Linked DNA regions of Aureimonas sp. SA4125. Each later gene encodes a partner of the first gene's protein in a complex. Links are inferred from orthologs where the notes say so. Each region holds a gene or a part of one and is shown on either strand. Other genes may lie near its edges.

The links.
Region 2: the proteins of metK (region 1) and groL are in contact, whole or in part, in a cryo-EM structure (PDB 8P4O), measured with the Escherichia coli proteins. The link is inferred for Aureimonas sp. SA4125 from one-to-one orthologs.

The regions. Positions count from the first base shown.
Region 1 is NZ_AP025032.1:4,887,968-4,892,366, reverse strand. The notes cover bases 110-3,005. They hold metK (methionine adenosyltransferase), read right to left. Parts: upstream 2,214-3,005; coding sequence 1,005-2,213; downstream 110-1,004. Other genes in these bases: Sa4125_RS23115 (helix-turn-helix domain-containing protein), read right to left, coding at 2,461-2,889; Sa4125_RS23125 (tRNA (guanosine(46)-N(7))-methyltransferase TrmB), read right to left, coding at 245-949. In the rest of the region: ribosome maturation factor RimP, read right to left, coding at 1-36; lnt (apolipoprotein N-acyltransferase), read right to left, coding at 3,031-4,399. UniProt on the Escherichia coli protein: Catalyzes the formation of S-adenosylmethionine (AdoMet) from methionine and ATP.
Region 2 is NZ_AP025032.1:364,502-368,811, forward strand. Bases 740-3,667 are described here. They hold groL (chaperonin GroEL), read right to left. Parts: upstream 3,069-3,667; coding sequence 1,410-3,068; downstream 740-1,409. Other genes in these bases: Sa4125_RS01775 (sulfite exporter TauE/SafE family protein), read right to left, coding at 740-1,208; groES (co-chaperone GroES), read right to left, coding at 3,193-3,489. Also shown: Sa4125_RS01770 (CsbD family protein), read right to left, coding at 139-318; more of Sa4125_RS01775, read right to left, coding at 441-739; Sa4125_RS01790 (TadE/TadG family type IV pilus assembly protein), read left to right, coding at 3,825-4,310.

The sequences.
Region 1 (4,399 bases):
GGCATCAGCTTCGGACTTCCCGTCGTCGTTCGTCACGCGCTCTCCGGCGTTGCGGACCGCTGTCGCAGTCCCGTTGGTCGCGCTGCCGCACAGGGTCATGGCGAAACGAAGGATCGTTTCGTCTCGTCGATGCCGCGCGCGGAACCGGACCCCGGTAACAAAAAAGAGCGGGACCGGCAGGACCCACTCTCACGACTGCATCGCTGAGAATTTGAATGCGATATAGGCCAATTTGGCCGCGGCATCAACCCGCCGCGTGCGGCAGGCGGCGAAAGACGAGATAGCGCGGCTGCCGGCCCTCGCGCAGCGCCTTCGCTTCGTAGCGCGTTCCCGGCCAGCCCTCATAGGGAATAAGGCGGTCCGCGGGCGATGGCGCCAGCTCGTCAAACGCGGCGTGCGCCGCGCAGTGCTTCAGCGTCCAGGCGACGTAGGAATCGATATCGGAGGCGAAACGAAACAGGGAACCGGGGGCGAGAACGCGGGCGAAGCGATCGAGATTGGCCGCGCTGACGAAGCGGCGCTTCCAGTGTCGCGGTTTTGGCCAGGGATCGGGATACAGGAGATCTATGCCGCCGAGCGAGCCGTCCGGCAACCAGTCGAGAAGGAGGGTGGCATCGTCGGAAAACAGCCGGATCCGGTCGGAGGGCTCAGCCTCCAGTGCCGCCAGCATCTTGGCCATGCCGTTGACGAAGGGTTCGGCGCCGAGGAAGCCGGAGCGAGGGTGGCGGCCCAGCATCGACAGGAGATGCTCCCCGCCGCCGAAGCCGATCTCCAGGCGGACCGCGTCGATGGGGCCGGGGAAAAGCTGCCGGATGTCGGCAGGCGCCGGCTGCGCCAGATCGAGGGAAAGTTGCGGCAGCAACGTCCTGAGCGTCGATGCCTGACCCGGACGCAACGTCTTGCCGTGGAGCCTCCCATAGAAGGCCTCGCGGAGCCGCGCCGGGCGCAAGGCTTCGGATGGCGCTGCCGCGTCGGCCAAAGCCGGCCGCGGCAGGCCCTGTTCGTCAACCGGCAAGGGCGGCCTTGAGCTTCGGCGCGAGGTCCGTCTTCTCCCAGGAGAAGGAGCCGTCACGGCCGGGCTTGCGGCCGAAATGGCCGTAGGCGGCGCTCTGCGCGTAGATCGGCTTGGACAGCTCCAGGTGTTCGCGGATGCCGCGCGGGGTCAGGCTCATGACCTGGCGCAGCGCCATCTCGAGCTTGTCCTCGTCGACCGTGCCGGTTCCATGCAGGTCGACATAGACCGACAGCGGCTCGGCGACGCCGATGGCATAGGACAACTGGATCGTGCAGCGGTCGGCATAACCGGCAGCGACGACGTTCTTGGCGAGATAGCGCGCGGCATAGGCCGCCGAACGATCGACCTTGGTCGGGTCCTTGCCGGAGAAGGCACCGCCGCCGTGGGGCGCCGCACCGCCGTAGGTGTCGACGATGATCTTGCGGCCGGTCAGGCCGGCATCGCCGTCCGGGCCGCCGATGACGAACTTGCCGGTCGGGTTGACGTGCCAGGCGCAGTCCTCGGCGATGCTGATCCCGGAGAGCTGCTCGCGGATGAAGGGCTCGACGATGGCGCGCACGTCGGCGGAGGAAAGCTCCTCGTCGAGATGCTGGGTCGACAGGACGATCGAGACCACCTCGGTCGGCACGCCCTTCTCGTAGCGCACGGTCACCTGGCTCTTGGCGTCGGGGCCGAGCTTGCCGGCGTCACCCTCGCCAGCCTTGCGGGCGCCGGCAAGGCGCTCGAGGATCTTGTGGGCGTAGTAGATGGGGGCCGGCATCAGGTCGGCAGTCTCGCGGCAGGCGTAGCCGAACATGATGCCCTGATCGCCCGCGCCCTCGTCCTTGTTGCCGGAGGCGTCGACGCCCTGAGCGATGTCAGCAGACTGGGCATGAAGAAGGACGTCGATCTTGGCGTTCTTCCAGTGAAAACCATCCTGCTCGTAGCCGATCGCCTTGACGGCCTTGCGGGCGGCCGCCTTGACCTTCGAGCGCATGGCCTTCTCGCTCATCGAGCAGCGGACTTCACCGGCGATGACGATCCGGTTCGTCGTCGCCAGGGTCTCGCAAGCAACCCGCACCAGGGTGGGATCCATTCCCGCCTTCTTAGCTTCCTTGAAGAACAGGTCGACGATCTCGTCCGAAATCCGGTCGCAGACCTTATCGGGATGTCCTTCCGAGACGCTTTCGCTCGTGAAAAGATATGCGTCGCGTGCCATGTTTGTCCCCAGTCTACGGGCCGCAGGCCGCCTCTTGCAGCCGCTGGAAGCCCAGTGCATCTCGTCTATAGGGTGGATTCAGTCATCTGTCGGGTGAATTCAGTCAAACGATGCCGCGCACAGGTCGCCCGCCCCTGGACAACACCGTGTCGGCGGCCGGGTTTGCAGGCGGAATACTCTTACGTCAAGCGAAAACGGCAAGGGTCGACCGCAAAACCGGCGTTCGATGCCGTTACGGGCCGGGTGTCTAGCTCGTGACCTCACCGTCAGCGCTGTCGCCGAGCGACCGAACCAGATCGATGATCCGACGCCGCACCTTCGGATCGCTGATCTTCACGAAAGCGCGGTTCAACTGCAGGCCCTCCGCCGTCGACAGGAAATCGACGACGTAATCGGGGCCCGAAGGCTCGCCGAGCCCGCCTGCTCCGTCCGTCAGCGCGCCGGGAACATCCTCGAAGAAAAACGAGACGGGGACATTCAGGACCTCGGTGATCCGCTGCAGGCGACTGGCGCCGATGCGGTTGGAGCCCTTCTCATACTTCTGGATCTGCTGGAAGGTGATGCCCAGAGCCTCGCCGAGTTTTTCCTGGCTCATGCCGAGCATGGTCCGGCGAAGGCGCACCCTCGAACCGACATGGGTATCGACGGGGTTGGGCTTTTTCTTGTTTTCGGTCATCGTTCAACCTTCGCCTTCCACAACGCCCGTTTTCCGCCTCCGGGCAATGGCCGGCCTCCCCTGGCCCCAGCAGGTGCAATATGGAAATTTTGCAACAGCAACATCCGTGTGCTCGTTATGCTTTGCGACAACACGCGTCAATCAATCCCGCCGGGCATTTTTTACGGAAAGCCAGCATAGCAGGAGTGAACTCATCGCGATCAAAATCCAATACGGAAGGTTTCCAACTCGTGAAAAGACTGTGAACGGTGCCACTACCGGCAGCTTTACTTCAAGCGTCCCCGCCGAACCGAGCGCCAATCCATCGATCGTCCGGCCATAGGCGTCCGTGACGACGGAGACCCCGGTATTGGCACTGCGCACCAGCGGGAGCCCGAGCGCGACGGCGGTCAGTCCTGACTGGCGCAGATGCTGATAGGGCCCGGGGGTGTTTCCATACCATGCGTCATTGGTGACATTGACGATGAAACCGGGTCGCTTCGCTGCGGAGCGATCGATCTCGTCCTGGAAAATGATCTCGTAGCAGATGAGCGGCAGGAAGGCGGGAATACCGGCCAGCATTACCGGCGAGCGGTCCGCACCCGCGGAAAACCCGCCGGGCAGGGAGGCGAGTTGGCGCAAGCCGAGACCCTCCAGAAAGCTCTGGAAGGGCAGGTATTCGCCGAAGGGAACAAGATGGGTCTTGTCCCGGGCATCGACGATGACACCTTCCTCGTCGATGACATAGACTGAATTATAATAGCGCGGCGCAGCGTCGTCGCGCCGCTCCGCCCGGGCGGCACCGGCGATCAGCGTCTCCCCCGGCTGCAGGGCCGTCGCCAGGCGGGCGATCGCGTCCGGCCTCTCCGTCAGGAGGAACGGCACCGAGGATTCCGGCCAGATGATCAGCGTCTTCGCCGCCAGCGGCGTCTCCGGACGGGTCTCGGTCAGTTGCACGAGCCGCGCGAAGTTGCGGTCGGCTTCGGCGGCGTCCCACTTCTCGGTCTGCGCGATGTTGGGCTGCACGACCCGCACGGCCACCCCGGCATCGGTCGGATTTTCGGCGGTTGCCAGGCGGTAGGCGCCGAAGCCCGCATGCGCAACAGCCAAAAGCGCCGCGAGGACAAGGGCGGGCGCGCGATCGCGCGGCGCCACCCAGAGCGCCGGCGCGGCGAAGACGAAGACGGCGGCAAGCGTCATGCCATGCAGGCCGACCACGGAGACCGACTGCATCAGCAGCGGAACGGGCGCGGCCATGACGCCGATCTCGTTCCAGGGAAAGCCGGTGAAGAGCATGCCCCTCAGGATTTCGACGAGGGAAAAGCTGACGGCGAGCGCGAGAATCCGCCACGGCCCGTCGACCCAGAAGGCTCGCGCCAGGGCGGCGGCAAGCCCGTAGTAGACGGCGAGGATCGCGGGCAAAACCAGAACGGCGAGGGGGATGGCCCAGAGGAAGGCATTGCCGTCGTTGAGCATGGCCGCACCGAGCCACCACAGGCCGGCGACGAAATAGCCGAAGCCGAAGGACCAG
Region 2 (4,310 bases), 4.5 Mb from region 1 along the record:
AGACCCTGCAATCTCACTGCAAAGGCCCCGCAGAGCGGTGCGCCGCTCTTCCGAAAAACGTCCCAACCCACGGAAAAAAAATAAAAAAAGGCCGCCCCAAAAAGGGGGCGGCCTTCCTACCGATCGGTAAAAAATATGTTAGGAGAGCGTGTCTTTGACCGCGTCCTTGACCTTGCCGTAGTTCTTTTCGGCCTTGCCTTCCGTCTTGTCGACGGTGCCTTCGGCCTCGAGGCGCTCGTTGCCGACTGCCTTGCCGGCAGTCTCCTTGATCGCGCCGCCAGCCTGCTTCGCGCCACCGGAGATCGTGTGCTTGTCCATGGTCTTAGCCTTTCAACATTGCCGCTTGCCGAATTCGCGCGGCCTGTCTGAAGAACGGCGCGCCGGCCCGAGGGTTCCGCCGGCAACGGCCGATGGTTGAGGCGATGGGCTTTGCTTGCCGCTCAGATCAGTTGCCAAATCTGGCTCAGCGCCAGGACGCAGATCAAAAGACCCACGAGGCGCAGAAGCCAGTTCTGCGGGATGATTCGTATCGCGTAGCCGGCAAACGGCGCGACCACCACGCCACCGCAGACGAGACCGGCCACGGCCATGGCGTTGGTCATCAGGTCTGGAGCGTCCTCCCAGTGTCCGGTCACCAGCGCCAAGGCGAAGGACAGCGAGACCGAGAGGGTCACCAGGAACTCGGCCGCATTGACCGATCCGATGACGTAGCGCGGCTGTCCCCCGGCGCCGAGAAGCCCGGATGTGACGATCGGCCCCCATCCGCCACCGCCGATGGCGTCGAACAGTCCCCCGACGAGCGCGAGAGGTGGCACCACTCTGGCGGGAACGGGTTTTTGGGGAACCTGGCGGAACGAGCGTGACAGGAGATAGGCGCCCATGACCGCCAGATAGGCCGCGACGTAGGGCTTCACCACGTCGCCGTCGAGGCCGGTCAGAACATAGGCTCCCAGGGCGCCTCCCAGAACGCCGAAAGGCACAAGCCGCCAGAACAGCTTCCAGTCGATGTTCTTGTGCCAGATATGGGCGCCGCCCGATGCCGCGGTCGTGAACAGTTCGGCTGCGTGGACGGAGGCGGAGGCCTGGGCCGGAAGCACGCCGAAGCTGAGGAGAACGGTCGAGGAGATGACGCCGTAGGCCATGCCGAGAGCGCCGTCGACAAGCTGCGCCAGCGCCCCGACGAAGAAGAAGATCATGAAATCGTGCATCTGGAACCCGCCTGAGAAAGATCACTCAGCCTATCCAAGCAACCGTCCGCGGACAGGCGGTGCGTTCCAAATTTACGGGCGTATCGAGCCGAAACAACCAAGTTCTCTGCGGCCGGTGCGAAAACACAAAAAAGGGCCCGGCATGACTGCCGGACCCCCTGTCGCGATGTGAGCCAATTGGGCCCAGGAAGCTCTCGCTTCTTAGAAGTCCATGCCGCCCATGCCGCCCATGCCGCCGCCCATTCCGCCGCCCATGCCGCCGCCGCCGCCGGCGCTCTCGCGCTTGGGAGCTTCGGAAATCATGGCTTCGGTGGTGACGAGGAGGCCGGCAACCGAGGCCGCATCCTGCAGGGCCGAACGGACGACCTTGACCGGATCGACGATGCCCATCTGGATCATGTCGCCGTATTCGCCGGTCGCGGCGTTGTAGCCGAAGGTGACCGAGGAGTTGTCGAGGATCTTGCCGACGACGATCGAGCCTTCTTCACCGGCATTGGTGACGATCTGGCGAAGCGGAGCCTGGAGGGCGCGGCGCACGATGGTGATGCCGGCTTCCTGGTCCTGGTTGGCGCCCGTGATGGTCAGGGCGTTGGAAGCGCGCAGGAGAGCGACGCCGCCGCCAGCCACGATGCCTTCTTCGACGGCCGCACGGGTCGCGTTGAGGGCGTCGTCGACGCGGTCCTTCTTTTCCTTGACTTCGACTTCCGTCGCGCCGCCGACGCGGATGACCGCGACGCCACCGGCGAGCTTGGCCAGACGCTCCTGCAGCTTCTCGCGGTCGTAGTCCGAGGTGGTCTCCTCGATCTGCTGCTTGATCTGGCCGACACGGGCCTGGATCTGCGCGCTCTCGCCGGCACCGTCGACGATGGTGGTGTTCTCCTTGGTGATGGAGACCTTCTTGGCGCGGCCGAGCATGTCGAGCGTGACGGTCTCGAGCTTGATGCCGAGATCTTCCGAGATCACCTGGCCACCGGTCAGGGTCGCGATGTCTTCCAGCATGGCCTTGCGGCGATCACCGAAGCCCGGCGCCTTGACGGCGGCGATCTTCAGGCCGCCCCGCAGCTTGTTGACGACGAGCGTGGCCAGGGCCTCGCCTTCGACGTCTTCCGAGATGATGAGAAGCGGCTTGCCCGACTGGACGACCTGCTCGAGCACCGGAAGCATCGCCTGGAGGTTCGAAAGCTTCTTCTCGTGCAGGAGGATGTAGGGGTCCTCGAGCTCGGCGACCATCTTCTCGGGGTTGGTCACGAAGTAGGGCGAGAGGTAGCCGCGGTCGAACTGCATGCCTTCGACGACTTCGAGCTCGGTCTCGGCGGTCTTGGCTTCCTCGACGGTGATGACACCCTCGTTGCCGACCTTCTGCATCGCCGAGGCGATCATCTCGCCGATTTCCTTCTCGCCATTGGCCGAGATGGTGCCGACCTGGGCGACTTCATCCGAGGTCTCGATCTTGCGGGCCGAGGCCTGCAGGGCTTCGACGACCTTGATGACGGCCATGTCGATGCCGCGCTTGACGTCCATCGGGTTCATGCCGGCGGCGACGGCCTTGCCGCCTTCGCGGACGATCGCCTGGGCCAGAACGGTCGCGGTCGTGGTGCCGTCACCGGCCTTGTCGTTGGTCTTCGAGGCCACTTCGCGCACCATCTGGGCGCCCATGTTCTCGAACTTGTCCTCGAGCTCGATCTCCTTGGCGACGGTGACGCCGTCCTTGGTGATGCGCGGTGCGCCGAACGACTTGTCGATGACGACGTTGCGGCCCTTGGGGCCGAGCGTCACCTTGACGGCGTCGGCGAGGATGTCGACGCCGCGCAGCATGCGTTCGCGGGCGTCACGGCCGAATTTTACTTCCTTGGCAGCCATTTGAATGTCTCCTCGATGCGCTCGAAACGAGCCGCATCGTGTTGAATTGAGGGGGAATGAGAGTTTGGACGCCCCGCGGGACAGGTCGCCCCGTCACCGGACCGGGGGTCCGACAGTCGACTGATCAGCCGACGACGCCCATGATGTCGGATTCCTTCATGATCAGAAGGTCTTCGCCGTTGAGCTTGACCTCGGTGCCCGACCACTTGCCGAACAGGATGCGATCGCCGGCCTTGACGTCCAGCGGCTGGATCTTGCCCTGCTCGTCGCGAGCGCCAGCGCCGACGGCGATGATCTCGCCTTCCTGCGGCTTCTCCTTGGCCGTATCCGGGATGATGATCCCGCCGGCCGTCTTGGTCTCGGACTCCACGCGACGCACGACGACCCGATCGTGGAGAGGACGGAAGTTCACAGTTGCCATAGTCGTTGGCCCTTCAGCTGTAGAGGACAACCGGCGCTCTTTCGGGCTGCCGGTTCGGATTGTTGGCACTCGCCTTGGCTGAGTGCTAGCGGCCCTGAAATAGGGGCCAGGCCCCATGCTTGTCAAGGTCGATCGCGGGGGTTCTCCCGCAATCCACCGGTCCGACGACGCTCCGGGGAAGCCTGCGCATGCACCCAGCGCGTTGAAATTTTTGCCAAATGGCGCCGACCCGTCGAAGTCGATCGATCCGGGAAACGCCGTCTTAACGCACGCTGGAGCTAAGGTGTTGGCGTCGTGGAAGGCAGTCTGCCGATCCATAATATCGGTGGTTTGTCATGAAGATACGGGAGTCGCTGAAGCGCTTCAGGCGCGGCGAAAAAGGCAACTTCGCAGTGCTGGGCGCTCTGGTCGCCGTTCCGCTGGTTCTGGCCATGGGCGGCGCCGTGGATCTCAGCATGATGTATTCGAACCGGGTACAGGTTCAAAATGCCGCCGACGCGGCAGCCCTTGCTGCGGCCAAGCAGTATTCCGTCGATCCAGATCCGGCGAATCTCGCGCTCTACGCGAAGAACTTTTTCGACGGCAACGTCAGCGGGCTGTCCCGGAGCACGGCCAGCCTCGTTTACGACGGCGTGAGCTTCGATGAAGATCACACGCGTCAGTTGAAGCTTCACGCCGAATATACGTACAGCCCGATGTTCCTGCCGCTGAGCGTGACCGCGTCCAAGATCTTCGGCGGCAAGATCATCAAGGTCGCCAGCACCGTGCAGGTGTCGGATACGACCGTCGAGGTGGCGATGGTGCTCGACACTTCCGGGTCG